One region of the Leptothoe sp. ISB3NOV94-8A genome, then DNA from elsewhere that is predicted to be linked to it. Evidence: riboswitches for the same ligand, from Rfam matches in the RefSeq annotation. Region 1 holds a riboswitch; each other region holds the start of a gene.
The links. Region 1 has a riboswitch for cobalamin ahead of SPB21_RS06510 (TonB-dependent receptor). Riboswitches for the same ligand answer to the same signal wherever they lie in the genome.
Positions count from the first base shown of each region.

Region 2: another riboswitch for cobalamin. It lies ahead of SPB21_RS08830 (hypothetical protein); the one in region 1 lies ahead of SPB21_RS06510 (TonB-dependent receptor).
Region 3: another riboswitch for cobalamin. It lies ahead of SPB21_RS33290 (HupE/UreJ family protein); the one in region 1 lies ahead of SPB21_RS06510 (TonB-dependent receptor).

Region 1 covers NZ_JAXSQW010000001.1:1,488,300-1,499,232, forward strand. The annotation lists gene SPB21_RS06470 (glycerophosphodiester phosphodiesterase family protein) at 1-828, shown strand, start outside; gene SPB21_RS06475 (TetR/AcrR family transcriptional regulator) at 871-1,476, opposite strand; gene fabF (beta-ketoacyl-ACP synthase II) at 1,553-2,809, shown strand; gene SPB21_RS06485 (glutathione S-transferase family protein) at 2,841-3,548, opposite strand; gene SPB21_RS06490 (winged helix-turn-helix transcriptional regulator) at 3,638-4,000, shown strand; gene SPB21_RS06495 (Rieske 2Fe-2S domain-containing protein) at 4,032-5,021, opposite strand; gene SPB21_RS06500 (TetR/AcrR family transcriptional regulator) at 5,074-5,853, shown strand; gene SPB21_RS06505 (phosphotransferase enzyme family protein) at 5,875-6,933, opposite strand; cobalamin riboswitch at 7,028-7,183, shown strand; gene SPB21_RS06510 (TonB-dependent receptor) at 7,576-9,606, shown strand; gene SPB21_RS06515 (ABC transporter substrate-binding protein) at 9,629-10,903, shown strand; gene SPB21_RS06520 (phosphodiesterase) at 10,900-10,933, shown strand, end outside.
Region 2 covers NZ_JAXSQW010000001.1:2,013,220-2,024,152, forward strand. The annotation lists partial or broken gene SPB21_RS08800 (SAM-dependent methyltransferase) at 1-74, shown strand, start outside; gene SPB21_RS08805 (hypothetical protein) at 151-591, opposite strand; gene SPB21_RS08810 (tetratricopeptide repeat protein) at 797-1,282, opposite strand; gene SPB21_RS08815 (ferritin-like domain-containing protein) at 1,996-2,430, opposite strand; gene SPB21_RS08820 (hypothetical protein) at 2,683-3,270, shown strand; partial or broken gene SPB21_RS08825 (SAM-dependent methyltransferase) at 3,553-3,681, opposite strand; gene SPB21_RS08830 (hypothetical protein) at 3,860-4,126, opposite strand; cobalamin riboswitch at 4,410-4,554, opposite strand; gene SPB21_RS08835 (MFS transporter) at 4,616-5,800, opposite strand; gene SPB21_RS08840 (TMEM165/GDT1 family protein) at 5,878-6,495, opposite strand; gene SPB21_RS08845 (HEAT repeat domain-containing protein) at 6,797-7,882, opposite strand; gene SPB21_RS08850 (class II fructose-bisphosphate aldolase) at 8,345-9,190, opposite strand; gene SPB21_RS08855 (hypothetical protein) at 9,294-9,770, opposite strand; gene SPB21_RS08860 (ArsR/SmtB family transcription factor) at 10,188-10,511, shown strand; gene SPB21_RS08865 (SRPBCC family protein) at 10,508-10,933, shown strand, end outside.
Region 3 covers NZ_JAXSQW010000003.1:274,989-285,921, forward strand. The annotation lists gene SPB21_RS33265 (serine/threonine protein kinase) at 1-240, shown strand, start outside; gene pstB (phosphate ABC transporter ATP-binding protein PstB) at 330-1,136, opposite strand; gene cobN (cobaltochelatase subunit CobN) at 1,450-5,439, shown strand; gene SPB21_RS33280 (cob(I)yrinic acid a,c-diamide adenosyltransferase) at 5,436-6,074, shown strand; gene pyrC (dihydroorotase) at 6,135-7,163, shown strand; cobalamin riboswitch at 7,285-7,429, shown strand; gene SPB21_RS33290 (HupE/UreJ family protein) at 7,404-8,135, shown strand; gene cobW (cobalamin biosynthesis protein CobW) at 8,528-9,568, shown strand; gene SPB21_RS33300 (pentapeptide repeat-containing protein) at 9,765-10,661, shown strand; gene SPB21_RS33305 (GDYXXLXY domain-containing protein) at 10,682-10,933, opposite strand, start outside.

The DNA of each region.
Region 1 (10,933 bases):
ACGTGCACTGCTGAACGGATGTTATCCGTGCCCCATGACTATCTTGAAAATACGCTGCCGTCGATGAAAGCGGCGTTTGACTATGGCGCTGACATCGTTGAGTTGGATGTTCACCCAACGACTGATGGGCATTTTGCTGTATTTCACGATTGGACCATTGACTGTCGTACTAATGGTGCTGGTGTTACCCGTGAGCAAACTCTAGATAGTCTACAGGCCCTTGACATTGGTTATGGGTATACCGCCGATGGCGGAAAAACCTATCCATTTCGTGGACGAGGTGTTGGTATGATGCCCTCACTGGACGAGGTGTTCAATGCCTTTCCTGATCGTAATTTTGTTATTAATGTGAAAAGTCAGGATCCAAAGGAGGGTGAGCTTTTAGCTGAGCGATTAGCGATGCTACCTCCTGAACGTCAGGCACAATTTATGGTGTATGGTGCAGACCAGCCGGTTGGTATTATTCGCGAACAATTTCCCACGATTCGGACGCTGTGGCCACGTCGACTAAAACAATGTTTGATTCGCTATATAGCTTTGGGTTGGACTGGATGGGTACCGGATAGGTGCGATCGCAACATGCTTCTGGTCCCTGCCAACGTTGCCCCCTGGTTATGGGGCTGGCCCAACCGATTTCTGCAACGCATGAACAATGTGGGCACCAAGGTTTTCCTAGTTGGCGACTATAACGGCGAAGGCTTCTCCCAAGGTTTTGATGATCCAGAGCGGCTTAGGGACTTACCCTCAAACTATGCAGGGGGCATTTGGACCGATCGAATTGACCTGATTGGTCCAGCGGTTAAGTCAAGAAAGAGTTTTGCAAAATGATAGTGGCAAGAAGACTCTCTTAGCCATTATTTCTATTAACTTCTAAGCTTTGGATCCGGTGGCCAAACTATTAATGTACCCGTGAAGATGATTGACCGCACGATGTAGATGAACAGAATCATCGTATAAAACGCTTAACAACATAGCCCCTTCCAACGTAGCAATGAATATGGTTGCGATCTCATCTCCATCAACCGCATTCGGCAATTCATCCTGCTCAACACAGTTAACAACCGTCTCCACAATTAAGGCTTTCAGCTGATTCATCGCTTCCTGTGCCTTTTGTCGTAGCGGTAGCATATGTCGCTTGGCTTCAACAGCCGTATTCAGCACCTGACAACCACAGGGAAACCGTGGATTTTGGCTGTAAAGCTCTGCAAATGTGGTCGCAATTGCCTTTAATCGACCAACAGCCGTTTTTTGAGGAGCTATGCCGCGTATTAACTGTTTTTTAAGAACAGATAGAGCATATTCAAACGTTTCCAAGGCTAATTCGTCTTTACTGGAAAAGTGATTGTAAATCCCTCCCCGCTGAATCCCAGTAGCGCGGGTAATATCCTGCATGGATGTCGCAGCATAGCCCTTCTCATTAAACAGAATGGCTACCGTTTCTAGGATTGCCTGTCGCGTTTGTTCGCCTTTGCCCATCAAGCCCACCAAAAAAACCGATTGGTCGGTATTATATTACGATAACTTTAGTGAAGTAAAACCGTTTGATTACCTTATGAATTCTCAAGAGCGAGTTGTAGTTACTGGCATGGGTGCAATTACCCCCATTGGTCTTTCCGTTGATGCGTTCTGGAAAGCAATGGGGCGCGGTGAGAGTGGAGCTGTTCCCCTAACTCGCTTTGATGCCAGTTCCTTCAAAACTCGCTTTGCCTGTGAGCTGAAAGGATTTGATCCTTTAAATTACATGGATCGTAAGCAGGCAAAACGTCTGGATCGATTTTGCCAATATGCCCTGGCAGCTACCAGTGAAGCGATTAACGATGCAGCCCTAACCGATTGGCCGCAAGACGAACGTGATGCTGTCGGTGTTGTCTTTGGTTCAGGTATTGGGGGACTGCAGGTGCTTGAAACCCAATCAAAAGTCTTGTTAGAGAAGGGGGCTAATTCCCTTTCCCCCTTCATGATTCCGATGATGATTGGCAATATGGCCTCTGGCATGATTGCCATGCAATACGGTTTAAAAGGACCTAATCACGGCGTTGTTTCCGCCTGCTCTACTGGAAATGATGCAATTAGGGATGCAGTGCTGCTATTACGACAGGGGCATGCCAATGTGATTGTCTGTGGTGGTAGTGAAGCGCCGATTACACCGCTGGGTGTGGGCGGTTTTGCTACCATGCGTGCCCTTTCGACCCGTAATGACACCCCTGAGACAGCGAGCCGTCCATTTGATGCTACACGCGATGGGTTTGTTCTCGGTGAAGGGGCTGGTGCGCTTGTTTTAGAGACATTGAGTCATGCCCAGATCCGAGGAGCAAAGATTTACGCCGAAGTGCTGGGATTTGGTGCATCCTCCGATGCCTATCACTACGCGGCCCCTGACCCATCAGGTGCTGGTGTGATTCTGGCACTAAAACGGGCATTGCAGGATGCCCAAATTACCCCTGATAAGGTGGATCACATCAATATGCATGCCACCTCAACACCATTAGGCGATGTGGCAGAATCGAACGCTATTAAACAGGTTTTTGGCACGCATGCTTATCAGATGCAGCTATCTGCCACGAAAAGTATGACTGGTCACTTACTGGGGGCAGCGGGGGCGATTGAAGCGATCTCAACCATCCTCGCTACACAATACAATGTTGTTCCTCCTACTATTAATGTGGAATCTCTTGATCCAGACTGTGACCTGAACTATACGGTTGGCAAACCCCATAGCTGTGACGTGAACATTGCTCTATCTAATGCTTTCGGTTTTGGTGGTCACAATACGACCATTGTCTTTGGAAAGTTTTCATCAACTATTTGATCTTGAGACAGAGATAAAGACTATAAAATTATTACTTAACATCGCTTCTGAAACGGTTGGCATTAGCAGCTTCCGATGTTGCCACATCCCCCTTGCCAAAGAAGGCAGGAAACGGCTTGGGAATCTCAAGGGCACGCTGAGTGGCGGGTCGAGCATCGATGCGTTCAAACCAGGCTTTTAGATTGTTTAACCCATCTACCGAAACCTTGGCCCAATAATAAGATCTTGCCCACGGGTACATAGCGATATCAGCGATGCTAAAGTCATCACCAACAAGATAATCTTTATTGTCAAGCTGGTTGTTTAACACTTCAAGCAGTCTGCGTGACTCTGCCCCATAGCGGTTGATGGCAAACTCATCTCGATGTCCTTGAGGTTCGGCGATTCTCTGGAAATACATGGCCTGCCCCATCATGGGACCAATTCCGCTCATTTGAAACATAAGCCATTGGAGGGTTTGCGATCGCAAATTTCTATCCTCAGGTAAAAACTTCCCATATTTCTCCGCTAAGTACCAGAGAATGGCCCCCGACTCAAAGACAACAAAATCATCATTACTTCGGTCCACAATCGTAGGAATACGTCCGTTCGGATTCAGCCGTATATACCAATCAGACTTCTGTTCTTTTTGACTAAAGTCAATCGGCGTTAGTTCATAGCCAACCTCTGCTTCCTCTAAAAAAATCAGTGGCTTCCAACCGTTCATCGTTGAAGCCGTATACAGATGAATATCGTGCATGGGAGTTCCTTTAAGGAATAAAAACCAGACACGCATACCGTACAAATCTAAGATACGATAGTCAACCAGTATACTTTTAGTAACCAGTCATGGGCTTGGCCATAGAAATTGAAACCGATAGTCATGGTCGTAAACGGGCAGTTGAGCCTTGCCTGGAGCCTTGCTCCATTGAACGAGGAATGAGAGTTTTAGGGGGAAAGTGGAAAGGCTCAATTCTCTGGCATCTCAAAGATGGCCCCGTGCGATTTAATGATCTCGCTCGTCAGATTGGCGGTGCTAGCAAGAAAATGGTGAACCAGCGTCTTAAAGAGATGGAAGACGCAGGACTCGTGAAACGCCAGGTAATCAGCACAAGACCCATTGCCGTGGCTTACGAAATCACAACGTTTGGTTGTACTGCCCTAGGCTTTCTAGAAGAGTTAAAAAAATGGTCAGAAGATAACAATCTCTAAGCAAAATTTCAATATAGCTTGTTACCTTCCATTACTTTGAAAGATTAGGTTCGACAACAGTTGGAAAACTTTCAAAGTTACGACGTACCCAGTCCATACCCACTTCATTGTTGAGCTTGATTTTTCTAGGTGTATCAGAGTAAATTTTGCCCAGAATATCTGCATCTTGTTCGACAACCACTTTGCTAAAGTTAAGAAAGCTGTCACCTAGCAGATTAAATAGAGGGTGTTTTGCCTGACCAAACAACAAGATATATGTGCGAGTTCGGTTTTCCGCTTCAGGTATAAAGAGATGACATTGAGCAATTTTACCCAATGGAGTTTCTCCATGAAAAATAACCAAAGATGGAAAATGGTTCTCCAGGTGAGCTTTCAGCCTATTAGGCAATAGAAAGAGATCTGGCTTTCTCACTTTCTCTAATAGAGAATAAGGTTCAGTGGGCATTTCATAAAACGCATGGGAGCGATGCCCCTGATCAACAAACTGATGAAATTCTACCTCAGTAATCCGAAATAAATCTCGGTGAGTACCGTTTTGATGGTTATAGTCATGCATGTTGAGCAGCATCGTCAGTAAATCAGTTTCAACCCTGATATCAGCGGTATGACCCACAAAGTTATATGTTTTGGCCACATCATCCAACACTGTGGGAATCCCAATTTTTGGCTGATGATCCCCATAGGACCAGATAAAATCGCCCTGAATAAAGAGTTTTAACGGCTTTAATTGAGGCAGCGTTTTCTTACCTGACCCAGGCAATACCGTACAGCCCTTGCCATCAAAGGCAAGGGCATGAAATGGACAGGTTACCGTACTGGTGCCGCTGTTGGTTTCACACCATCCTTCTGACAGCATGGCTCCCATGTGAGGGCAAGCATTGGGCAGTGCATGAATGTCTCCAATGGCATCCTTCCACATCACGTAGTCACTGCCATACAGCGACATTTTGCGCGGTTGATCCACTGCCAGCATAGACCTGTGCGCCAATAACCAGGGCGCACCAAAAAGCATAGACTTCATGGGGGTCTCCGTTAGTTATAAAATTGTGAGGAATCCGTCGTGTTTTAAAAATATGACAGACCAGTCGCATTTGTCAAAAAATCTTCGTCGACAGCCCAAGCAAGAGCGGGGCAAAGAGCGGGTGGAAAAAATTTTAGATGCGGCGGCGGCAGTTTTTGATGAGGTTGGTTATAACGCTGCCACCACCCATCAAATTGCAGCGAAAGCTGGGACAGCCATTGGGTCTGTGTATCAGTTTTTTGCAGATAAAGCGGCTATTTTTAACGCGATGGAGCTGCGCCATGTGGAACGCGTCAAGCAGTTTTGGGCCCATATTAATACGCCAGAAATTGTGCAGCTACCCCTGCGGCCAATGATTCATGCCCTTATATCTTCAGCAGTAGAGCTGTTTGAGCAGCCCGTATCTAGAGTGGTGTTTGTCCAGTTTTACACCGCTCGCGATATGTTCCAGTCGATTGACGACAGCATGACCCAAGAAGCCATTGACTTCCTGGCCAACATTCTACAACAGCGCAATTCATCCTTAGGGCAAGCCCAATGTGACCTTCTGGCCGAAGTGTGTGTGCACAGTTCTAATGCCTTGATTCTGAAGGCTCTACACACCTCTGACCAAGAGCATCGTCAGCGCTTGACACAGCAGATTGAGGACTTACTAGTGTCATATTTAGAACCGCATGTTGGGAATGATCGTGCCACCAATGTAATGAAAGTAATGATATGCCCGCACTGTCAGTCAAAACAGCTATCAAAAAATGGTCGTCGTCGAGGAAAGCAGTGTTATCTCTGTAAGGATTGTGGTAAACAGTTTGTCCAGTCGCTTGCGAGCGATTAGCCTGTCCACCCTTAGGTCTAATTAGTTACCTGAGCTGATCTTTTCAGATATCTGGTTGAGAAAATTTAGATGAAAATTAATATAGTCATCATTGAGCCAGTCCTGGGCCAGGGAATGACCGGTATTAAGCCCAAAGAACCAAATATCTCGTATGGCAATAAACGGTTCGACAAGACTTAAATCCAAATCAGAAATCTCTCTCTTTGACCTATATCCCTCTAGAAAACTTGACCATAGGGCATCTTCTTTGCCAAGCAGCCTAATCACCCACCTAAATGTGGCCAGATCATAAACGCGCCAACCTAAACCACAGCAGTCAAAATCAAAGTGTGTGACCTTGCCACCATGCTCATGGGCATTCTCTCCATGAACGTCACCATGGCAAAACCCATAGTCCAACTTACCTACCTCTGTAGCATTAACAATTGTAAAAAGACTGTTGGCTAACTCACTTAAGAACTCCCAGTCTGAGGACCTTTCTGCTAAATAAGGTTGGATCTTGACCAAAGGCTCATCTATAAGATGTTTGAGGTCTAGCGTATAGCGGCTAGCATTAGACTCAAATCCTGAAGAACAACTGTGTATTTCTGCCACTGCCTGACCAAAGAGAGTTGCATCTTTTGGATCGTTAAACTTTAAGATATTTCCTTGGGCAAACTGAGTGATAATAACGTATCGTTCTCCTTCTGGAGCCATAATCGGGGTAATAAACCCTCCTTGCTTTCTTTCAATAGGAATAGCAACAGCTGCCCCCTGCTTATGTAAGTGCATCAGTGCCGCTAGTTCAAACTCTATTTCTGAGCGTGTCCTCCAATTGTGTCGATACACCCGCAATATAAAATCATCTTTTTCGGAAGATAATTTATAGGTGTCATTGAGCCCCCTATGCCAAAACTCGCAGGAGACAGGATTCGGCATTTTATATTGCGGTGCTACTTTACTCAACAGCTCAGATGCACTCAAGGTCGAATACGTCGCTTTAATAGTCAAGCTGGGCTGAGGCATAGTAAACAGATTAATGATCGCCGTTGCAGATTCATAGAATGGTGGGGAGCGACCTGGATAGGCATTGGTTATCAAGGTCGCTCACAAGGTGGCTCAGGCAAAAGTCTTTTGAGGAGGCCAACAGTATCTAGTTATCTAATCTGAACATCTCAGTTTAGATCAGTGTGATATGATTTTACTCTGGATCGGTTCTAGTGGGGAGCAGCCACTGGAGTTAATGGGGAAAGCGTAGTGAAAATCTACCACTGTCCCGCAGCTGTGAAAGAGGTTCTAAACTTTGTTTATGCCTCTCAGTCAGAACGCCCGCCGATGCTGTGACTTAAAATATCTGCGAGGTACGGATGTGAATCAAATCTTTTTTGCCCGGTCCAGGCTCCAACGGCGAGTTTGTTGTCGATATGTCTATAGCCCTTGAAACAGAATTGACTAGAGTCTATGCATACGGTCTTTAGCTTCAGTGGCATAGCTAAATAGTCATCTGAAGCATGGCTCTAGCCTTAACTTTTGTCTGCAAGTTGCTTTGGCCTCCACACCTTAAATCCCTCTCCTTCTCCTCAAGGAGAGAATTTTTGGCTTGAAAGAATTTGTTTTTCTCAAAAAATCTCCTCTCTTACTGCCTTCCTTCTTCAGGAGAAGGGTTTGGGGGATAAAGGTGATCCTTTGGTTGTTCGTTTCTCCACACAATACACACTTAAAACCAAAAGACCAATGTCTACTATGTCCAAGTTCCCTGCTTCTCTAACGCTTCTATCTTTTCTATTGGCATCACCTGCCTGGGCTGGAGAAACAACCAAACTAGAAAAATCTGAATTAGCTCAGACTCCTGAGGTAGATGACGTTATTCGGATTAATGTTGTTGAAAGTATCCTTGATCAGCCTGTTTACTCTCCTTTTCGTCGTGAAGGCACTGTTCGTGAATCAACACAACCTGTTTATGTGATTAATCGCGAGCAAATTGAAACGCAGGGAGCCCGCACTGTTGATGAAGCCCTACTCTATCTACCCGGAATATTGAGCGAAGGTACAGCCGGTGGTCAGTTGGGCTCTCAGAGTGGTCAGTTTATTCGGGGAGGTGGAACAGCTCAAACCCTGATTTTGCTAGATGGTCGTCCAATAAACGAGATCGGTGCAGCCGGTGGATTTGATCTCTCGAACTTTACAACCGATGCGGTCGAACAAATTGAGGTGCTGCCAGGGGGGGGCTCAGTCCTGTATGGATCCAATGCCATTGGTGGTGTCATCAATATCATTACCCGCAGACCGCTGGAAGAAGAAGGCATAGAGGTGACCACTAGCTTAGATCTTGGCAGCTTTGGCTATAACAGTCAGGCACTACAGGTGCGGGGAAACACTGGCAATATTGATTGGAGACTCGGTTATAACCGTACCGATTCAGAAAATGATTTTCCTTTTAGCCTAAGCACAACAGACTTTGAGGGTGATCGCAGCAATGCGGAGGTGCTTTATAACAATCTTAATTTTCAGTTGGCAGCTGACCTTAATGAACGCAATCGGGTAAGTCTGGGGGCATTGTATCTCACCAAAGATTTAAATGTTCCTGGTGGTGTGCCGACTCCTAGCGGCTTTGGTGCGTTCAATACACTGACTGAAGACGATAGTCAGTATACAGAAAATTTACTACTGGATTTAACCTATGAATCCAAGCTGGGGCAAGGGGATAACTCATTGCTAACAGCACGATTATTTGGTGATTTCCTTGACCTTACCTTCAAGGATCCCATTGCCGATAGCAGTTTTGATACGCCTTCAGAAGATAGGATCGATCAAATTTCCCTAGGTGGGCAATTGCAGCATACCTGGCAGTTTGCTGATAATCAGAACATTACCTACGGTGTCGACTACCGTAATGTTCAAGCAGACAACGAAACAACTAATTTGTTGACAGATTTAACCACTGAGGCCTATGACAAAAGCATTAATCAAACCGGTATTTTTGCTCGATACCAGGCTGATATCACCTCTCGTGTCAGTGTTAATGCCGGTATTCGACAAGATTTTAACGATCTGGCTGATGAAGACTCTTTTACTTCATTTAACTTAGGTACACGGGTGGCTTTAACCGATACCACGAATTTTCGGGCTAACTTTGCTCGCAATTTTCGTGTGCCTACCTTATCGGATCTTTTTCTGACCACATTCAACACCAACAACCCAAACCTTGAACCTGAAACTGGCATTAGCTTTGACGTAGGTATTGATCAACAAATCGGCGACCGGGGCTTATTTAGGGTTACCTTCTATCGCAATGAAATTAAGGATGCCATTAACTTTGACAGTGATACCATGAGGTTCGAAAACATTGATCGAGTGGAGGCCATCGGGATTGAGACGGAGCTAAATTACCAAGTGCTTGACGGTGTGTTTGCCTTTGCAAATTACACGTGGAATCGTCCAGAAATTAGGGAAAGTGATAACCCCGATGATCGAGGTAATTCTTTGCCGTTTACCAATGCCGACAGCTTTAATTTAGGTGTGGCTTATGAACCCGGCGATGGGGTATACGCGGCTCTATTCTTACGCTCCATCAGTGATACTTTTGTTGATCGGGGTAATTCAGAAACCCTGGATGGGCGAACAACCTTGGACTTTAAGCTACGGTTGCCTCTGAGCGACAGCTGGGCATTGAATGCCAGCTTAGACAATATTTTTGATGAGCAGTTTGAAGAGTTTCCTGGGTTTCCTGGCATAGGTCGGAGTGTTCAGGTGGGTTTGAAAGGAACTTTCTGATCAAGTAGGGAGAGGGGTAACAATGGATCGATTTGAAAAGCTGGACTCTGTCCTCCTTGTAAAGGGGGACTATAGGGGGGGCTCGACCACGTCAACATCATCAATTCTAAAGTCTGTAACAACCGTCTTGCTATTAGGGCTGTTGGCGACGGCTGGCTGCCGACAACTTCCATCAGAACCTGCCACAGCTGATAATAATGCTGCCTGTGTCACAGACTACAACCCTGCCACAGACTACTTTCCCAACAAAGTTCAGCCTAAATACGCAACTGGCTTTTCCGTTGACTATTACAACCACTACAAGGTCGTTACCGTTACTCAGCCCTGGCAAGCGGCTAATGAGACTTTTGAGTATCTGCTAGTGCAGTGCGGAACTCCGGTTCCAGAAGGGTTTGAAGAGGCTCAAGTCATACAAGTCCCGGTCAATACAGTGGTTACACTTTCTACCACCTACCTGCCTCACCTAGAACTGCTGAACCAGTTAGATGGGCTTGTAGGTATGGATGACTTCAGCTTTGTGTATACTCCTAGCGTTCGTCAAAAAATTGAACAAGGGGAACTCATAGCCTTTAGCTCTGGTAAAACTCTCGATCTAGAGCGACTCCTCGTGAGTGAACCAGACCTGATCATGACCTATGGTATAGGCGACCCGGATGTTGATGGCTACGGTCGTCTGATACAGGCAGGCTTGCCAGTGGTCCTGGCAGGAGAATATGTGGAAAACTCTCCCCTCGGACGCGCTGAGTGGCTGTTGTTTACAGCTCTGTTCTTTAACCAGGAGGCTAAAGCTCAGCAGGTCTTTACAGATATTTCGACTGAGTATGAATCTCTAGTGGAGCTGACGGCTGGTCTGTTAGACCGGCCAACGGTCTTTTCTGGTTTCAGTTATGAGGGTACCTGGTACATGCCAGGTGGCAAGAGCTATGCCGCCCAGTTACTCAGAGATGCAGGTTCTGCTTATCTGTGGGAAGAGAATGAGTCTACGGTTACCATACCGCTTGACTTTGAGTCTGTCGTTGACCAGGCGGCGACAGCTGATGTCTGGGTAAATGTCAGTCAAGATTGGTTCAGTTATGGCGATGCGATCGCAACCGACCCTCGCTATGGCAGTTTTGATGCCTTTAAGCAGGGCAACGTCTTTAACAACAATGCCCGCATCAATGACACTGGCGGCAATGACTACTGGGAGAGTGGGGCCGTTAAACCCCACCTGCTCCTGGCAGATTTAGTTAAGATCTTTCATCCACAGCTATTACCTGACCATGAACTGGTTTATTACCAAAAGCTAGAACCATGAGCCATTCTATTCTCTTAGCCCAAGTGACTG
Region 2 (10,933 bases), 520 kb from region 1:
CTATGCGAGAAACGTTTATCCGTCATGGCAGCAACTTAGGTTATGTTGTGCTTTGTGCCAGAAAGGAGAGATAAACCATGTCTAGTCTCACGTTTATGCCCACGTTGTCTGCTGTTGGTTAGTGCCGTAGATTATATTTCAACTAAGACTCTAAAACGATGCCGAGGAACCTGACTGTTTTGTTTTTACTAGGGCAACTCTTCCATACCGGGGATCAATATCTAGTCCCATGATTTCTACCTCATGTTTATCAGTCTGAGAAGAGTCCTCAATTGTATAAGTTACGACTTCTCCAGGTGTCAACGTTAAACAGTGATTGAAGATAGCTTTCCTGGACTTTATGGGTAAAAACACGGTGTCTCCATAGGCCAAAGCCGCATGATTTTGAAAGGTAACTTGTCCATCATGGGTTAAGATCCCCGCTGGTGTTGGAAATTGATCACACCAATGAACAGCTAAAAACCAACGAGCATCAGCTAGCCGATTAAAAATATGCCCCTTCTTGGGATGTTGTAATACACGGTAGCCACCTTTGACCGAGATAATAGTGCCACCTAAAAAAGCAACGGCAACATCAATAAAGTGATTCATTGTTCAGAGTCATGGATTGTGTGACTTCAAGAATTGTTTTCGAGGATGTTAATAACTGTGAAGAAAATTATAGATTGAGAATTTTAGAAATTAGTATGCTCCAAGCGATCGCAACAGTAATTGGGGACAGAATTAACAACAGATTTATGTCAATTATGGCAGGAGGATCCCACATAAACTAATGCTCTCCAGAAATATGTAATCTTTACGGCTTTTCACCGATTTGCTCTAGTCGGCTCAATACAATCTGACGATTTCGTCGTGCGTTCTGATAGCCAGGATTATGCATCAAGGCTTGTTCAAATGAATGTAGAGCATCTTGATACCTTTCCAGGTTGAAAAGGGCATCCCCTCGGTTATCCCAACCGAGAGCGGAGCCTTGTGCGCCCCATTGACTATTGATTTCAAGGGCTAAATCACAGGATACTAAGGCTTGATGAAATTCTTGCAGTTGACTGAGAACACCACAGCGATTTGCCAAAACAAGAGAATACTCTGGTTCAATTAATAAAGCATGATTGTACGCTAACAAAGCATCTGGATAACGCTTTTGGCTAAAAAGCTGTTGCCCTAAATTATTCCATACTGTGGCATCAGTGACACTGGCAACAGCAGGGGATACGTTAACTATTAAACAGAGAAAAAGAGTGATAACTATCGTGACTAACGATTCAATCTCTCGACCCACCATTACTTGCATGCCTCCCGCATTCATACATGCTCAGACAGATGACCTTAGCATCACCTAAATAAGAAAAATTGTCAATAAGGATCTACGGCAATTTGTAGGTGATTTTATGAATTTAGGAGCGTGACTGATAATGCCTGCGCCACGGGAAGCAACTGTATTTAGTTTGCTCAGCAGACGATTAAGCAAACCTGAGGGACTTGTCGGTTCACATATCCGTTCGGGTGTTAGGTGATAGGGTTGGGTACTTTGGCTTAATACTTACACTTATCATCTCTAGGGCCTCATACCGTTTGGCCAGCCTGTGATCGTGAAATATGCGTGTAATCCCAGGTTTAGCGTAGGCAAGATCGGCTGCGATCGCAATCGCCCTACCATCGATCCCCGCTAAAAATCAGCTTTCTAAGCATAGGCCTTTCTTGAGATTTATACCCAATAAGCCTGATTTATGTACAACTTAACGTCTTCTAAAATTTGGTAAGCGGCTAGAATGCTGCGACCCACTACCCAAATTTTCCCATCCTTTTGGAGTAGATGAAGCTTATCCTGCCAAGGCTCAGGCACCTTGCCTGCTTTGATCTCGTTATCATCGTCTCAACGATTCCGTTGTTTGGGCACCGGTACTAATGTGGCATCGACGATTTGACCACATAGGGCTTGGTAGCCCATCGCGTTAAGATAGGCCCCCAAACTACCTAAGCAACGGTTCCACGAGCTCAACTATAATCACGCAACATTTTTTTGATCTCGAGTGTATGCATTTCTTCCTGTCCAATTTTGGTACGGGTATATTCTTCCAAATAAACGCTGGCGTTTTGGACCACATCTAGGAGCTTTTTGTACATATTTAATGCCGTTTGCTCATGGTTTAGACTTTCTGACAGGAGGTCTTTAACCGAGTGGCGGTTGTTTTCCTCAATAGCTGAGATTTGCTGACTGGGATGGCCTTCTAGCCCAGTAATAATCTCACCGGCTTCTTGGGCATGGAGTAAAGATTCATTTGCCTGAGTCTTGAAAAAATCTACAATCGGAATGCGATTGGGCCCAGTAACCATTAAAGAACAATGGGTATAACGCACCACACCAGCTAGCTCAAATTCCATAATTTGATTGAGCAGTTCAATGGTTTGTGAGGTGTCAAGGTTTTTCATTTAGTCATGTTGAGAATCAACGAGTTCTGATTATAAGCATGGAATAGGTTTTATGGGTGGCTATGATTTAATGGTTGGAGTTGAAAGATGATTGGGGCATGGGTTTAGCTAAGTAGACATAAATCATCTGGTAGATCATCTGGAAGCCTGCAATTTCAATTGCAACTAATAAGAGAAAGCTCATATTTCAACTGTTTCCAATCCCTTGTGCTATCGTCAAAGTAGAGTCTCATAAAGCAGAGGCGCTCTATTATGATTGGGCGTTTAGTGATTAGTTTAGGGTTGTTGGGGAGTATCTGTATAACGAGTGCAGCCACTGCCGCTGGGCTAGCTGTTGTCGACTCGGCCACATTAGGAACCCACCGTAATTTACCTTGGTCAGAGCCAGTTCAAATCAATGATCCGTTTGAAGGCAGCTTTGTTGGGGTATTTGACCGTCATTCCTTTAGCGATCGCTTTTTGAATACAACCGCCCGAATTGAGGTGCAGAGCCTCTGGAGTCGTGATTTTATTCGGGTGCTGTCGATTATTCGCGATCGCGACTGTCTCAGCGGGTCGTTTCGGGTTTCTCCAGATTTGAGTTGCTCAGAATTTAGTAACGCCAGAAATATCATTCAACTTTTCATTAAAGTTGATGGCGATGTGTTTCAAATTGATGGACAAAATAATGTGTTCTCAGTGAGCAATGAGTTAGCCCAAGCGTTGCAAAATGCACCAGAGACAACGCTTGATATTCGACTGGTGACTGATAGCGGCGAAGCAATCGATAGCAAAATTGGCGAGGACACCGTTAAAGCTTGGAAAACGGTCTATGCCACCGATCTGGCTCAGCCATTTTAAGACAGCACTCGTGCATCAATTTGATGGATGAGTTAGCTTGATTTGCACATACAACGGCACCTCGCCCCCGGCTAGAAAGCCGCTCCAGGCATTATATTCGAGGGGAAAGATTAGTGGCGACAAGCACCTGCTGCCAGTTTGCCTAGGCTGAAGGGATCATGTTTCTGAGTTTCCCTGCTGTGGAGTGGCACTGGACGGATACCAGTTTAATGCAAGAAGGGCCTGGCTAGCCACGACCATCTTTTGTCCGTTATCTGAAAGGGGCCGTTCACCCAAGTCTAGCGAGTCAGCCCGCACGGCACGGAACACGCCGAAGCGACACAGGCCACCCCCAAAGGCTAAACGCATTAATAGAAATGTGGGTACTTCTCGCAATGATTTGAGCAGTCCGACAACCCCAAACCGCATCAGTGATGATGACCCATGGGTGCGGGGAGTCAGCAGATAAACAACGATGTCAACCACCAGCAAAATCGCTAGGAGGGCAACAAGCAATGACAAAATATTCATGTTAGTAACTATTCTCATTTTTAGGATGGAGGCGGTTGCCCACTGGGGCAATGGACATACGATGAGAGAACTGCCGTTGTCAACATCGACGCATGCGGCGAGTCACTGATTGAGAGAGAGATGCGATCGTACATCCAATCAACATCAACCAACCCCGCCATGGAAATCGCCTGGCTGGTTTTCCAAAGGTCTTTTGGCTCCGCATCTTATGGGTAAGTGCCGTTTGTGAAACAAACGTAAGTGCCGCTTGTTTCACAAACGGATGAACCGACGCAGGAATACATCCAGGGCGATGCAGATACTGTTGCAACATGAGTGCTTCAGGCGGCAGTATAATGGATGGCACGATGCTTTTAACTTTTTTCAAAATGATCTGTTGAGAACGGGTTAGACAGTGCTAAGAGCAATAGATTGTTCATACCTTTTGCAGGCATAACAATCCGTGACACACTGGCCAACAGCTTTTCAAAAAATTAATTAGATAACTAATAGATGCCCAAAATTAACAGGCACACTTCATAGCTATGTAGCCAGATATGCCTAGGGTAGAGCATTGTAGAGATTTCCCCTGGCAACATAGTTACAATTACGCACTAAAATCATCATCCGTACCTCGCAGATGTTGTAGAACATGAGTTGAACTATCGGCGGGCATTCTGACTGAGAGGTGCAACACCTCCTTCACAGCTGCGGGACAGCGGCAGATTCTCACTGCTCTTTCCCCGTTTCCTCTAAGGACTGTTTCCCCTTAGAACCGATACGCCCAGTAATCTAGCACATTCTGACTACGCACAACACGGAATGTTAATTCAATTTGCGGTGCTGTCTGTGCGGCTCATTCTCGATTCCCTGACTCTAACGATGGCAAATGCATTCGCATTAGCAATAGTGTGGCGATCACCGCAGCAACAGAACTGACATAAAAAGGAGCCGCTGTAGAGACTGTTGCATAGAGCCAGCCAGCGATGAGACTGGCTGGTAGTGCGGACAAACCAACTACCATATGAAAGGTGCCGGTTTCAGCGCCTCGTCGGTTGGGGTGTACTAGATCGGCAACAAATGCTTTTTGGACACCCCGCGTTAGAGTGCCATAGAGGCCGTATAACATAAACAGTAACCAAATAATAGCAGGCGTCTCAGCTTGGGCAAATCCAAGATAGGTGATAGCAAAGACAAGATATCCACTGACGAGTAGCGGTCGTCGCCCTATTTGGTCAGATAGACGACCAGCGATCAGTCCTAATGAAACGGCTACCAGGTTAAAAGCTGCGTATAGTAACAGAAGTGTAGAGCCGGTAAAGCTCAGCTCTTGGGCCCGTAATAACAGAAAAACATCCGATGAATTTCCTAAACTAAAGAGAATAATTGCTAGTAAATACTGTCGATAGGTGGGGCTTAATCCTTGTAATGTAAATTGGGGACGTGCTTTTCTAGTTTGGGGACGTTGTTCTTTGACCTGAGTTAGTAAGATCAGAACACCCAGAAGCGCTGGGAAAAATGCGATCGCAAACACGCCTCGATAATTTCCTACAGAGTGTTGCAAAAAGACAAAACCCACCAGCGGTCCCAGCACTTCACCCACCGTTTCCAAACTATGGTGTAAGCCAAATGCCTGTCCCCGTTGGGCAGCAGTACAATTCTCAACAATTAGAACATCCCGTGGTGCAGCTCGTAATCCTTTGCCAATCCGATCAAACAAACGTGCCCCTAACACATGGCCCCAGGTTCCCGACAGAGCTAACCCTAGTTTAGACAATGCCCCTAAGCTATAACCGGCCAACGCAAAAGGTTTGCGCCGACCGGCCCAGTCCGACAGCCAGCCAGAGTACAGTTTCAAAATACTGGCCGTGCTCTCAGCAATCCCCTCGATCAGCCCCACTGTCCAAACTGGAGCACCCAGCATGCTCGTCAAGAAAAAAGGTGTTAGTGGATACACCATCTTGCTGGCAAAATCAGTCAGCAAGCTTACCCAGCCTAGAGCTTGAACGGTTCGTGTCAGCCTACGTGATTGATTAGTCATAGAATCCTACTGGGGGTTCTCAGGATGAAGTAGCAGGGGGATAAGATGATCTGTCCTATCCCCCCTGCCCTCAAAAATTAAGCTTGAGGCATGAACAGAGCCAAGCTGCCAAACAGTAAAAACAGTCCTCCACCTAATGCAGTCAGGGTACGTTCTGAAACCCTGCCACAGAGCCAGCGACCACAGTTAGTGGCAATGGCTGCACAAATAGCATGGCCCAGGACGGCACCCATCACGACTCCGCCAGGTGGATTGGCTGCGGCCAGAGCAATGGTAGCAATTTGGGTGCGATCGCCCCACTCCGCCACGAAGACTAACCCAAAGGTCTCGGCCATAATTGCCAAGGGAGTCTCTTTCGGTTTTCTCTTGCTTTTTTCTGCCCTATCTACTGCTTCAGCCGCATCTTTCTCTTCGTCTCCTGTTGTTGCCATCTGGCTAGCCTGATATAGCAGCCGAATACCAAAAACAATAAATAAACAAACCTCAGCCCATTTAACCACTGAGTCGGGTAACAGTGATGCCGCCTGCCCAACTAAAACGGAGAGTATTGTCATGAGGGCTAATGCCCCAACCGCCCCTGCAAATACCCAGCGGCGACGATGGCGCATGGCCAAAATGGCGGCAATAAAAAAGGTCTTATCACCCAACTCAGAGATAGTAATCAATAACAGACTGGCCGTAAATGCAGCTAGCATCCTTTCAAATTCCTCAGATCACAACGGTCTCTGGCACGAATTTGACGAGGCACAAGACTCCACCAAATCCGCGTCAGCAGATTTAGTGAAGGTCTCGCTAATGACTAGTGGAAATTCCCTATCATTCTCTGAACCAGGCTCATCACCAGTATGTTGATTCAGAGATGTCGGCTAAACCGATAGCTACTCCCCTTCGAGAAGGATTATACGACAAATAGGACCTTTATGATTTTTAATTGCATGATTTCCTATAAAATACATACACAATGGATTACTAGCAGGTACATACGGAACAACGGCCTTACTTATTTGGACGGGAGTTATACTCTGCAGCCAAAGCATTAAAGACCGTTTGCACATCAGCTTTCGACTCGTCTGTCGCATCTAAATCGTCTAGCTGTTGCTTCACATACCAAATAGCTGTTCCAAGCCCTGTGTCAGATAGAGTAGATAAGGCATCTTGGCTTATTAATAAGGTCGGTTGTTGCGCAAATAAAGCAGCGGTTGCCCGAATACGAACTGGTGAATTTTCGTCATTAATGGCTGCAAGTAGGGCTTCTGTAGAGGCAGGATTTGCCTCCTTTTCCATCAATGCATAAGCTGCAGCAGAACGGACAGTCGAATCTGGATGATGTTTCAAAACATTAACTGCCATAGGAATGATTTCCTCTGAAGCGACATTGATATCACTCAGTGCACCCAAAGCATGTCGCCGAGCCCAAACACTAGAATCGCTTGATGCGACTGTAATTAAGTCTGAAATCATAGCTTTTATCTCAGCATTAGAGGAATCTAGTACGGATATAAGCCAGTCCGCACTGAATACAGTTTTTGCACGGACGCAAGCACTGCTGTCTTTCAACCCATGGGCAATTAAGGGGACCAATTGAGGAGACAGCGTCTGATGACTGACAACAACTTCGGTTAGTCCATCGAAGCTACTTAAACGGATGCCTGGATCTTCATCTTGCGTTCCTTGAGTCAAGATTGGAAGAACTTCAGACAGTAGTGTCTCTTGGGATGCAGCCGCCGTAGCCAGTCCTTCAATGCTGGTGGCTCGGACCCTTGGATCTTTATCTTGGAGAGCTATCCTGAGATTAGGCAAGAGTGTAGTCGGGTCCGTATTAGAAATGAGAATTAAAAGGGATTTATAGCGAGTTGTACTATTCCAACTCTCAAGAGATGTCAACAGTTTCTCAATATCTATGTCGTCTTGCTTACTTCTTAGGAAATGGGCATCATTCTGAGATATCCCATTGCTAATATCTTTGCAGTCTCCCCGATCTCCGATGCGTTCGAGAGAGAACAAAGAACAGCTACTGCTGAGAAACAACATAGATGACAGGATAAAATAACGGCCAAGCTTTTGAAATATCAACAATTTCATAGGATTAGATTAATCTATCTTTAGAACTGTGTACTGAAATGTTTAAGGCAAAAGTTCACTAAGGCAACAACTAGAAAGTATTTCGAAAATAGTGAAATAGCTCGATTGAGTTCAGGTTAGTATCCGGATCTAAATCCTATGAAGCTCAAAGGTTTTCACTATAGTTTCCACCGCAACAACCCATTGATTTTTATGTTTCTATGAAGACTCTTTAAAGTAGAGTTCAATCTTTAAACTTACTCTAGGTGTTGTTCTAGCTACTCAAATACAAAAATAATCCATATCGTAATTAATCAGTTTATGTAACAAAGCTCCCGCTTGGGGTTAAATAAACTCCGGTTCAGTGTTGAATCAGTTGCGTTTAGCCTGCGGGGGGCAGGGCGCACGGGTGCTGCGTAACGGCTTTAATAGGGCTGGGGGAGATCCCCTATCAAGCATATTGGCTCTGTAAGCCCTGCTTTACTAGGCTTTGCCAGCACTGCCAAACAACCTAATTTTTTGAGCAATAATCTCTTGCATGGCACCTGTAGATGCCTTCTGACAATCCAAGAGATCACGTTTAGAATCAGTTTTTCCATATTCTCGCCAAAACTGAAGATATTTTTGTCGAACCTCAGTATTAACGTTGAATTTGCAGACTCCCAATTCAATTGAGCGTTGAATCATCAGAGCCGGTAGGCCAGACGCACCGTGTAGCACTAGCGGAATATCGAGCTGCTGACGCACCTTGGCCAGACGCTTAAAATCCAACCGGGGTTCACTGTGATACCGCCCATGAACATTGCCAATGGTGACCGCAAGGAAATCTACCCTCGATTCTGCTACAAACTGCTTCGCCTGGTAAGGGTCGGTCATCTTGGCTTCTTTTGCAGCCACCGTCATGCCATCTTCAGTACCGCTGATTCTACCAATTTCTGCCTCGACAGTGGCTCCCTGGGCATGGGCTAAGGCTGTCATTTCACGGGTAAACGCAAGGTTCTCTTGAAACGGAAATTTAGAACCATCCGCTAAAACCGATTGAACCCCAGCGTCTAAAGCCGTTTCGATATGGGTACGACTGTCACAGTGGTCCAAATGAACTGACATCGGTACCTTGGCCGAGTCCGCTGCTTCGATAAAGAGTTTGACCAGAGGCGTCCCTCCATACTCTAGGATATTCGGCAAAATCTGGATAATTGCCGGACTATTATCGGCCTCAGCGGCATTAACAACGGCTTTGACACCTTCGAGATTGTATAAGTTAAAAGCACCAACGGCGTAGGCCTGTTTTTGAGCTTTCTCTAGCAGTTCCTTGGTAGACGTGAGCATAAAAGAGGGCTGAGGTAGATGTCACTGAGTAAAACGGCATGGGTTCAACCTATATTATTTACTAATGAGCGTGTATAGGCGAATGTCACTGACGTAGCTTGAATCAAGCCACCAGTTTAGCTTTAAGAACTGAGCGAGGTTGCTGCATTCTGGGGTAGGGCTTGGGCCTACGCTTAACGACTCTCGGTTCACAACGATGAGGCCGTAGAGGAACAATGAGTGTTCCAGCACTAGTCAACAACGCGTGATAGAGTGGTTGCCGCTCCGACGCTTTAGCGCTAACCAGTTCAGACCTGAACTGGTTAAACTGTTGCCGAGTACCCTGTAATGAAAGCCTTGAAGTCTTGACGGTTGTGTACTTGTTGGTCTGCAACATTAAGCTACGCAACAGGTTGTAAGCCAGTAGATGGACCCAGAGATCTTTACGAACCATCTCGGGTGTTTTGGCCGCCAGCAGTTCCATGCCTAAGGTTGTCTTGAGATGTCTGAGATTCACCTCAGCAGCCTCCCAATGTAGCTGATAGAGATCGGCTAACTTGGCTTTCGGATACCGTTTGGGATCCTGCAAGGTCGTCACCATGATGATTTCGTCCAACCGAAATCATCATGGTGTTGTATCAGCAGATGGACTTCTCTCACCTCAAGGGTCATCGGTAAGGCCTCGAATGCGTCTTGAGACATCGACTGAGGACACCTCGTGGGACGGTGCCAAACAACACGATGGTCGCCAATCCCCAACTTTTCCCACGAGGATCTCCGCACGATTCGGCATAGTAAAGGCAGTATGTTGGGCTTCCAGGTTTTGATTTTCTCAGATCATCATGCCTGGGGCCTTTTCTTTGCCTTTTACATCAGTGCCATTCGGTTATAGGGCGTTTATCCAGAACGTTTCTGGATAACGCGTAGTTATCCTGCTGATTTTTTGGCTGAGGAAGAGCTTGACATTTAAGTGAATGCTTAAGTATATTTCAATTAAGCATTCACTTAAATATTTTTGATGAGTCGAACCACTGCCAGCTCCGACATTTTTCAAGCGATCGCAGATCCCACTCGTCGTGCCATTCTCGATCAGTTACAGCAGGGCGAACAACCTGTGAAGCAACTTGCGGAACCCTTTGCGATATCTCTACCCGCCGTTTCACAGCATCTACATGTGTTATGCGACGTAGGATTAGTGACTCAGCAACGCAATGGACGACAGCGCATCTACCGATTAAATCCAACACCACTTAAACAAGTCTCGGATTGGGTGAGCCAGTACGAACAATTTTGGAAAATAAAACTGGATGCTCTGGGTGAATATTTGGAGGAACAATCATGAGCCAGGATGTTGTACTGGAAGTGTTTTACCCTCACCCACCAGAGCGAGTTTGGAAGGCACTGACCGATCGTCGCGCTTTAAACGCTTGGATGATGGACAACGATTTTGAAGCTTGCTTAGGGCATCAGTTTCAATTTCAACGTTGTTCCCCGCTAGGACAAAAACTCACGATCTACTGTGAAGTACTTGAGATAGAAGCACCAAAGCGCCTTGTTTATAGCTGGAAAGAGCACCCAACGAGTGAACCCTCACGAGTGACTTGGATTTTAGCCCCCGTTGAAGACGGGACTCAGGTACAACTTTATCATCGTTCCGAGGCGGCTACGTCGGTTCCTGGATTTGGAATTTCTATCATTGATCGAGCCGCTCGTGCCACAATGAATGACCATTTCACAGCTCCAATCGCAGCAATGCCTCCGTTA
Region 3 (10,933 bases), on a different contig from region 1:
GAGACTCCCGGCGAATTTGATGTTCGTCCCAGCTTTAGCCAGTCTCAAGCTGAATACAGCGAGAAGCAAGAAATCATGGCCCAAACCCTGTTGCGCGCAGCCTATAAACAAGCTGCTATTGAAAACTTTGAGCAAGCCTTGAACTATTTACATCAGGTGCCCACCCACACCAAAGCCCATCACACTGCTTTAAAAAAGATTGAAGAATATTCGCAAAAAGCAGTAATTAAAGGCCTCTAGTATCCGATGGCAGAAACTTGGCAGCCATTGCCCCCTATCTCCCCGTCGCTAGTTTAATGTTCGCTATGGTTTATCGTCCTTCTCTTCGCCTAGCCAAAGCGACCACTCACATAGTCTCGGGTCAATGTCTCATGGGGTTGTTGAAAAATTGTCTCGGTAGTATTATATTCCACCAGATAACCATAGCGAAGACCTTTCGGATCAGTCTTCGTATTAAAAAATGCCGCCATGTCAGACACACGAGATGCCTGCTGCATGTTATGGGTGACAATCACAATGGTGTAATGTTCCCGCAACTCTTGCATTAGATCTTCAATCAGGTGAGTTGCCAGCGGATCTAGAGCAGAACAAGGCTCATCCATCAATAACACCTTAGGCTCAACCGCAATGGAGCGGGCTATACAAAGCCGCTGCTGTTGTCCTCCTGAAAGATCATAACCGCTACAATACAGCCTATCTTTTACCTCATCCCAAAGCCCCACCCGCATCAGAGAGAGCTCGACTAGCTCATTTAGATCACCGGTATAACCATTGATGCGTGCACCAAAGGCAATATTCTCATAGATAGAATGATCAAATGGATTGGGCTTTTGAAACACCATGCCAACATTTCGACGCAGGATATCGACCTCCATCGTCGAATTATAAATATTTTGACCATAAAATAAGATATCTCCCTGGGTACGTGCTCCTGGAATCAAATCATTGAGGCGATTCAAACAACGAATTAAGGTACTCTTCCCACACCCGGATGGACCAATCAAAGCCGTAATCTGATGTTCTGGAATATCGAAAGAAACGTCGTAAACACCCAAGGCAGAGCCATAACGTACGGTAGTATTACGTATACTAAGTACTGTCCTGGGTGGCGCTACCGTTTCTATTTGAGATAGCATTTGTAAGTACCTCGTAGAGTTCTTTTCCTTACCCCCGCAATATAGGTAAGAATTTTGAGGAACTTGGGAGGATTGGTAATCGGTAAGTTTTCGCCAGGGACGTGACATTTGGTAACACTGCGTTTATTAACTTTGACGTCTACAGACCAGGACGGTTTACCTACAATATCAATGTGCTGAACTGCCAAGCTGTTAATTGCGGGGTTTAAGCTGTTCTGCTGAGCATATGCGTGCAGGCTGTCTGCACAATGGACGGGATCAGGATGGTGATGGGAAGTGCTAAGATCCATAGCCGATACCCACCTATGACCGCATGCATCGCATTGCCGCAACACCGGGAGGATGGAGCCCAGATACAGACGGAGTCATCATTCTGGAACAAACCCCAGCCCCCATCGTAATCCTCACCGCTGCCGATACAGAAATCCAAACCCTGGCTGCTAGCCTGCCGAGACTTCCTAAAGACTTTCCTGAATTTCGAGTCGCTAGCCTGCTGCAGCTACAACAAGAACTGAGCATTGATACTTATGTAGATGATGTATTGAGTAAAGCCCAGGTCATTGTAGTGCGGCTGTTGGGGGGACGCAGCTACTGGAGCTATGGTCTAGAACGCCTGCGGGAAGTTGCAGAGTTCCAGGGCATTAGCCTGGTGGTATTACCCGGTGACGATCGCCCCGATCCGGCCCTGAGCAGTTTGGGTACGGTGCCCCTAATCGTAGCGGATACACTCTGGCACTACTTTGTGGAAGGGGGAGCGGAAAATCTGACTTACGGGCTACAGTATTTGGCTCGAACCTGTTTGGAATATCCCTATGAGCCACCTGCACCGAAGTCCGTGCCGCAGTGGGGGGAATATGCATGGAAGAGTAGGAGAATGGGAGAGTGGGAGAGGGAAGAAACAGACAAAAATGTCGTTATTTCTCCCAGAATTGGGGTGCTCGGGGGGACTTCAACCGATATAGTTTCTTCGAGAAAATATCTTAAGCCCCAGCCGACGGTGGCGATTTTTTTCTATCGGGCTCATTATCTGTCTGGCAATACCCGCGTCATTGATACTCTTTGCGAAGCCTTGCAATGCCGTGGGTTAAATCCGCTGCCGCTTTTTCTGCCCTCTCTCCGCAATCCAGATATTCAGGCTCAGCTGCTAACTGAACTCACTGAGAATCGTAGTATTGATTTGATTTTGAATACCACTGGATTCTCTCTTGCTAAGTTAAATGCTGAGTCTCCCCAGGTGGACTTTTGGCAAAAGTTAGATGTGCCGGTGCTTCAGGTGATGCTCAGCGGTGGCAGTGAAGACCAGTGGCAACAACAGTGGCGAGGATTGTCACCCCGAGATATTGCGATGAATGTGGCGCTACCGGAGGTGGATGGCCGCATCATTAGTCGGGCGGTGTCGTTTAAGGCGGTGCAGACGGATCATCCTCAGCTGGAGACGACGGTGATGGCCTATGAGCCGAAGGCTGATCGTATTGAGTTTGTTGCTGACCTGGCAGCTAATTGGGTAACGCTGCGGCGCACGGCACCCCAGCAGCGCAAGGTGGCACTAATTCTGGCCAACTACCCCAACAAAGATGGTCGTTTGGCCAATGGGGTGGGGCTGGATACTCCCGCTAGCTGTTTGGAGATTTTGCGATCGCTAACGTCAGCAGGCTATACCGTTACCCCCGGCACTATTCCCCCAGAAGAAATTTTATCGGCCACCGGTGCAGATTTGATCGACTGGCTTACCCAGGGCATTACCAATGATCCTGAAGGGCAAGGCATGCGCCCTGTGCATCAAACTCTCTCAGCAAAAGATTATCAAGAGTATTTTCAAATGCTGCCTGCGGCTGTGCAACAGGGTGTCATTGACCGCTGGGGAGCGGTGGACCCTGACGTGGATATTCCCATTGCCGGCATTCAACTGGGTAACATTTTTATCGGCATTCAACCCTCTCGGGGCTATGACGATGATCCGTCGCTGAACTACCATGCGCCAGATTTAGAACCCACCCATCGGTATCTTGCATTTTATGCTTGGCTGCGTTGCCAGTGGGGAGCCCAAGCTGTTGTCCATGTGGGCAAACATGGCAATTTGGAATGGCTGCCGGGCAAGAGTTTGGCCCTGTCTGAAACCTGTTATCCAGAAGTGGCCCTGGGGCCAATGCCCCATTTATATCCCTTTATTGTCAACGATCCGGGGGAAGGCACCCAGGCAAAACGTCGGGCGCAGGCGGTGATTTTGGATCACCTGACGCCACCTTTGACTCGGGCTGAACTCTATGGCTCGCTGCATCGCTTGGAGGCGCTGATTGATGAGTATTATGATGCGGAGTCGTTAGATCCAAAAAGACTTCCGGTAATTCGCGATCGCATCTGTTCCCTGGTCACCCAAGCAAATCTACAACAGGATCTCAGTTTGTTGCCAGGTCTGGCTCCCATCTTGCCACAGCTGCAACTCTCCCAAGAAAAGCAACCTGGATCGCGGCGCAATGATCAATCGTTAGATTCAAATGCCTTTAGCGAATTTATTACCCAAACAGACGGGTACCTGTGTGATCTCAAGGAAGCTCAAATCCGTGATGGGTTGCATATTTTAGGTCTGTGCCCCGATGGCAGGCAGCTGCGGGATTTGATGGTGGCCATTGCCCGGCAGCCCGGTCCCGGTCGTCAGGGGTTAACCCGTGCGATCGCAGACGACTGGGGCTGGGATCTGCATTTTGACCCCCTCACCGCAGATTTAGGCACTGTTATCAAAGATCTGGAGATACCAGATACTTTGTTGCAGCCTGAGCGGTTGGCAACTCTCTACACCGTTGGTGATGCCGTTGAAGTACTAGAACACCAGGCGGCTTGCTTAGTGGAACAATTGCTGGCTAAGGAAGAGAATTTCGTCTGCGGTCCTAAAACAACTGCAGAACTTACCTGGATCCGCCAGTGGCTCTGGCCCAAACTCACCCAAACCTCCGAGGAAATCACCCACCTGCTCCACGGCTTAAATGGAGGCTATGTGCCCAGCGGTTCCTCTGGTGCACCGACGCGGGGACGGGCGGATGTGCTGCCCACCGGGCGGAATTTTTACAGCGTTGATATTCGGGGACTGCCGACGGAAAGTGCCTGGGATGTGGGTCGTCGAGCCGCAGAGAACCTGGTGGAGCGCTACACCCAAGAGCAGGGAGACTATCCCAAAACCCTGGGTCTGTCCATGTGGGGCACGGCCACCATGCGCACGGGCGGAGATGACATGGCTGAGGCCCTGGCTCTCCTGGGAGTGCGCCCCGTTTGGGATGGGGTGGGTCGTCGGGTGGTGGATTTTGAAATTCTGCCCCTATCGGTGCTGCAACGCCCCCGCGTAGATGTTACCCTGCGCATTTCGGGATTCTTCCGCGATGCCTTTCCTAACCTGATTGATTTGTTTAACTCAGCGGTGGCAGCGGTGGCAGCGCTGGATGAACCGTCTGGCATGAATCCCCTGGCTACCCAGGTAAAGCAAGAAGCCGACCATTGGCAGTCCCTGGGGTTTAGTGCTGAGGATGCCGATATTCGTGCCCAGTACCGGGTGTTTGGGTCTAAGCCAGGGGCCTATGGTGCCGGACTTCAGGGACTGATTGAGGCACAAAACTGGAGTAGCGATCGCGACCTGGCTCAGGCCTATATTAACTGGAGTTGCTATGCCTATGGGCGACCCAGCACAGGAGAGTCTTCGGAGCAACAACAGCCGGGTAACGGCAAATTGCGCTCCACCTCCGTTCCCGATGTCTTTCAACAACGGCTAGGGCAGCTGCAAATTGTGTTGCACAATCAAGATAATCGAGAACATGATCTATTGGACTCTGACGATTATTATCAGTTTCAGGGGGGCCTAGTCGCTGCCGTGCGCGCCACCCAGGGCAAAAATCCCACAGCCTATTTTGGTGATCACTCCCGCCCCCAACAGCCGCGAATTCGCTCTTTGCCCGAGGAGATCAGCCGAGTTTACCGTTCCCGCGTTGTCAATCCTAAATGGATTGCCGGGGTGATGCGCCATGGCTATAAAGGCGCTTTTGAGATGGCTGCCACGGTGGATTATCTCTTTGCCTATGATGCAACAACCCACGCGGTGGCTGATTTTATGTATGCTGGCGTTGCCGAGACGTACATTCTAGACGACAACGTTCAACGCTTTATCCAGACCCATAATCCCTGGGCGTTACGGGATATGTCAGAACGGTTGTTAGAAGCCCACCAGCGAGGATTATGGCAACAGGTTTCACCCGAAATGCTAGAACAGCTGAGGGCCATTGTATTAGATGCCGAAGCTCACATTGAGGAAACACTATGACCAACCCACAGAACACCCCACAAAATACGTCAGAAGAGCAAGCCCGTCTACAGAAGATAAAAGCCGCTAAAGATCAGTCCCGTGCCAACCGCGCAGGGAATGAAAAAGGACTGTATCTTTTGTTTACAGGATTAGGTAAAGGTAAAACCAGTAGTGCCATGAACCTGGTTTATCGCCATTTAGCCCATGATATGAGGGTGGCTGTGGTGCAGTTTATTAAAAACGACAGTGCGTTTCCCGATGGCGATCGCATCATGTTGGAAAAGCTCAAGGAACAGGGTTTTCCCATCAGTATCGATACCCTGGGTGGGGGGTTCACCTGGGAAACCCAGGACCCGGATCAAGACCAGCGGATGGCGGAGCAGGCCTGGCAAACGGCAACCAAGCTCATTGCGGACCCCGATATTTCCCTGGTTGTTCTGGATGAATTACACATTGCGCTCAAAAAAGCTCGGCTAGATCTGACACCTGTAATGGCAGGCATTCAGGCTCGTCCTAACCATTGTCATGTGGCCAGTACCGGACGCTATGCGCCCCAGGAATTAATTGATGTTGCTGATTTGGTGACAGAAATGAATCGCATCAAGCACCCCATCAGTGCAGGTATTCCAGCCCAGATAGGGATTGAGTATTAGATGGCTTTCCATAGTGGATGGACACTATAATCACGTTGCTACTTGTTTAATGATTAAAAGATGCAAAAGCTTACCATAACTCGACCCGACGACTGGCATCTGCATGTGCGGGACGGTGTGATGCTGAAAGCGGTTTTGCCCCATACGGTGCGTCAGTTTTCCCGCGCCATCATTATGCCGAATTTGAAGCCCCCCGTGCGCTCGGTAGCGGATGCGGCAGCCTATCGAGATCGCATTATCGCAGCCATTCCAGCTGGCAAACAATTTGAGCCGCTGATGACCCTCTACCTGACTGACAATACAGACCCCAAAGAGATCATTGCGGCCAAAGCCTCCCAGTTTGTTAAAGCGGTTAAATACTATCCAGCCGGTGCAACAACCAATTCAGACTTTGGTGTGACGGATATTCGTAAGTGCGATCGCGTCTTTGCTGCCATGCAGCAGGTGGACATGCCCCTATTGTTACACGGGGAAGTGACCGATAAAGGGGTCGATGTTTTTGATCGTGAGAAGATATTTATCGAGCAACAGTTGCTCCCACTTAAGCAGCGATTTCCCAACCTGCGTATCGTGCTTGAGCACATTACCACCTCAGATGCTGTGCAATTTGTTCTGGCCCATAACCATGTGGCTGCAACCATCACACCGCAGCATTTATTGTTTAACCGTAATGCGCTCTTCCAAGGGGGAATTCGCCCCCACTTTTATTGCCTGCCAATTTTGAAACATGAGCAGCATCGTCGGGCAATTTTGCAAGCGGCCACTTCGGGTAATCCTAAGTTTTTTCTGGGTACCGATAGTGCCCCCCATGATCGCAACAATAAGGAAACATCCTGTGGCTGTGCCGGTTGCTATTCGGCCTTGCATGCTATGGAGTTGTATGCAGAAGCGTTTGAGAGCGTTGACGCCCTCGATAAACTAGAAGCGTTCGCCAGCTTCCATGGACCAGACTTTTACCAACTACCCCGCAATACGCAGCAAATTACCTTGGTCAAAACAACGTGGCGCATCCCTGATCAAGTGCCTCTGACTGAGTCTGAACTTGTGCCGTTACGGGCAGGGGAAGAGATGACGTGGCAAATGGCATAGGACCTACAACAGGGTATGGGTATAGTTCTAACAGAAAGGCCAAGAAACAACGTTCTATGCCAATCCTAAATAGTTAATCCTATGCAATTTTGATATCCAAAGCGAAGGCGAAGGTGGTAGATTTAATCTGCTTAGCATCGGTTCTAGTGGGGAACAGCCGCTAGAGGAAAGGGGGAAAGCGCAGTGAAAATCTGCCACTGTCCCGCAGCTGTGAAGGAAGTTTTATACCTCCCAGTCAGAATGCCCGCCGATGGTCAACCTGCCGTTTTATTGATCTGCGAGGTACAGATGGGTTTATATGCTTTAGTCGCCTTGAAGGGTTTCAAGGTTAAGAATCTTTGTCGTTCAGGCAAGATTGCGCTTGTTGCGATCACAGCACTTCTCCTCAATGGGTTGCCTGCCCTAGCTCACCATCCGTTAGGTGGAAAGACACCCGGTAATTTCATTGAAGGATTTTTATCCGGTATTGGTCATCCGGTCATTGGATTAGACCATCTAGTGTTTGTCATTGCCTCAGGGTTGTTAGCAGCAGCCATTGGTCGCAACTTAATTATTCCTGTTGCCTTTGTTTTAGCCTCTCTTTTGGGTACAGGAATTCATTTGGTGAGCATTGATTTGCCGCTTCCTGAGCTGGTAATTTCTGCCTCAGTGCTTGTCTTTGGTGTACTACTAGCCCTAAAAAAGCGGCCAAATAGCACAATTATCACTGGTTTAGCTGCCATTTCTGGGTTGTTCCATGGATTTGCTTACGGAGAATCCATTTTTGGTGCTGAAATGGGTCCTTTGATGGCTTATTTGCTAGGATTTGCATTGATTCAGCTTGCGATCGCAACAGCTGCCTATGGGATGGGTAGTCGCCTATTCCAACAGTCACCCGAAAGTTCAGCGCTGCGATTTGCTGGTTTTATTATTTGCGGTGTGGGCGGTACGTTTCTGTCCACACTGATGATGGATTATGTTTTGCTCGCTTAACCTACGCTGATCTACTGTGAACCCTCTTAAAGGGTACTGTGTATGTATCTGGAAGATAATGTCCCAAAAGGTAGACATGGTCTTGAATTTGCCCACTCTGCAACTTATGCGTACATGGTAGCTCCAAAAGGAAAGGTAAAAGATCGACTAGACATCTCAAACTATCCTGTTTGTTATTTTTAGCTTTCTTTCATACTTGACTTCAATTTGCTTGGAGAGAATTTAGGAAAGAGCTTTTTTAGAAATAAATAGTTCCTCTGTAGGAACCCACTGCTGTACGTCCAATGCAGGATCAGAATCAGTTGTCTGCATCCTGACGGGTGCACCAATGTGCACCTCTACCAAACCAAATTTGCACAAAATCTTGAATCTTTAGTCGTTAGGAAAAACCAATGCATAAAATTCCTGTTACCGTAGTCACCGGCTTTCTAGGTTCCGGTAAAACTACGCTGGTGCGTCATCTATTGCAAAACAACCAGGGACGACGCATCGCTGTATTAGTCAACGAGTTTGGAGAAGTTGGCATTGATGGAGAAATTCTAAAATCCTGCCAGGTCTGTGATGAAGATGAGACCCCTGATACTAAAATTCTAGAGCTTGCTAATGGGTGTCTATGCTGCACTGTGCAAGAAGAGTTTTTGCCTACCATGCAAACTCTTCTAAAGCGACGAGAAGACATTGACTGTATTGTCATTGAAACCTCAGGGTTAGCGCTGCCGAAGCCTTTAGTGCAGGCATTTCGTTGGCCTGAAATTCGGACTGGCGCAACCGTGGATGGTGTGGTGACGGTGGTGGATGGCAATGCCCTTGCCAAGGGTCAAATTGTTGGCGATCTAGAGGCCCTAGAATCCCAACGACAGGCAGATGACTCATTAGACCATGAGACACCCATTGAGGAACTGTTTGAGGATCAGCTAGCCTGTGCTGATATGGTGCTACTGACTAAGACCGATGTGATGTCGGAGGATAACCGTCTTAAGGTACAACGATGGCTCCAACAGAAGGCACCCACGGGTGTTAAGGTTGTTCCTTGTCAGCAGGGTGAGATTAGCCCAGATATTTTGCTGGGCTTTAATGCCGCTGTTGAAGATGACTTGGATAGTCGTCACAGCCATCATGATCATGAAGAAGAGCATGAGCATGACGATCATCTGGAGTCCGTTTATGTTGAGCTAGATAAGGCGTTTGAACCTGCTGTTTTGGTGCAACGTTTGCAATCATTGGTGAAGCAGCAAGAGATTTATCGCATTAAAGGCTTTGTCTCTGTCCCAAACAAAGCGATGCGACTAGTTTTGCAAGGTGTAGGCCAGCGTTTTGATCACTTTTATGATCGCCCCTGGCAAGCGGATGAATCTCGTCAGACTCGGCTAGTGGTCATTGGCTCTGAGCTGGATAAAGAGACCGTTACTCAAGCTATGGCAGGAACTGCATAGGCCTGATGGTGAGCCATGGCCCATCGACTTAGTTCAAAAGTCCATGGACCATGGCTCAAACCCGCATTGGTTGCAAAAGCACAAAAAAGGCAGAATACGCCTTGGCGTAAATGGGGTGGTTAAGCGCGCATAAATATTTAGGGCGTTCCCGAATGATGGGAGCGATAATGGGCTCAACATTGAGGGAGTCTCAAGCATGCGAGAGCGATTCAAGCAGTGGCCACCAAAGATAAGCATCAACAAGGGGTGGGTGATGGGAGCGATCGCCACTCCAGTCTTTCTCTGGTTAGTGTGGTGGCTTTGGTTACTCCCCGTTCGTCAACCTCAGCCAGATGACGGTCGCCTATCCCACAACGAAAGAGTCACCCTTGCTCACCCACATCGTCAAACCCTCATCAGGGGGATTGGGACGCTCGCAATGGTTGCCGGTGGAGTTTTCCTTTTTCTCCGTTTCCGCATTGCTAACAGAAATGCAGAGGCAATCGACCTGAGCGGGACCGACCTGAGCGGGGCCGACCTCATCAGCGCCGACCTTATCAGTGCCAACCTGAGCGGGGCCAACCTGAGATATGCCGACCTGAGATATGCCGACCTTATAAGTGCCAACCTCAACGGCGCCAACCTCAGCGGGGCCGACCTCAGCGGCGCTAACCTGAGTGGGGCCGACCTTATCAGTACCGACCTCAGTGGGGTTAATCTCAGCGGGGCCAACCTTAGGTATGCCAATCTCAGCGGGGCTGACCTGAGATATTCCGACCTCAGCGGGGCCGATCTCAGATATGCCAACCTCAGCGGGGCCAACCTCAACTGTACCCTACTCAGCGATGCCAACCTCAGCGATGCTAACCTCAGCGGGGCCTTGCTATTTTTTATAAATTTACGAGAAGTTCTAAATCTTGAACCGCTTCAACTCGAGGTGAAACCTTCACCTTTTTTATGTAATGTTGCATTGCCTGCTTATTCCAAGCAACCAGATGTGAATCCCAATCGTGCCTGCGATCGCATGCCCCAACTCTTGAGCACTCGCTATGATATTCCCCTCGAAGAGGCCCAAGGGATCGTCGATGAAGCTCGACAACACCAATGGGACTAACCCAAAGATATCTCCTTACATTAAAAACGATAGTTAGTGCTATTTACCCATAGTCCTACTAACACCGCATTGCCATGGCTATCGATTTTGATGTCTACCACAAAAGCTTCTTGATCTCGCCATTGAGTTTCATTAATATGTGCATTGATATCTACTCTTTGATCCTCTGGCATGTAGTAACGCTCCAGACCGTAGGTGATTCGATTGTTAGCGTATTGACCTTTTAGAACAATCTGATTAGTGTCTAGATCGTCAGGTCGTGTTTCACTGAC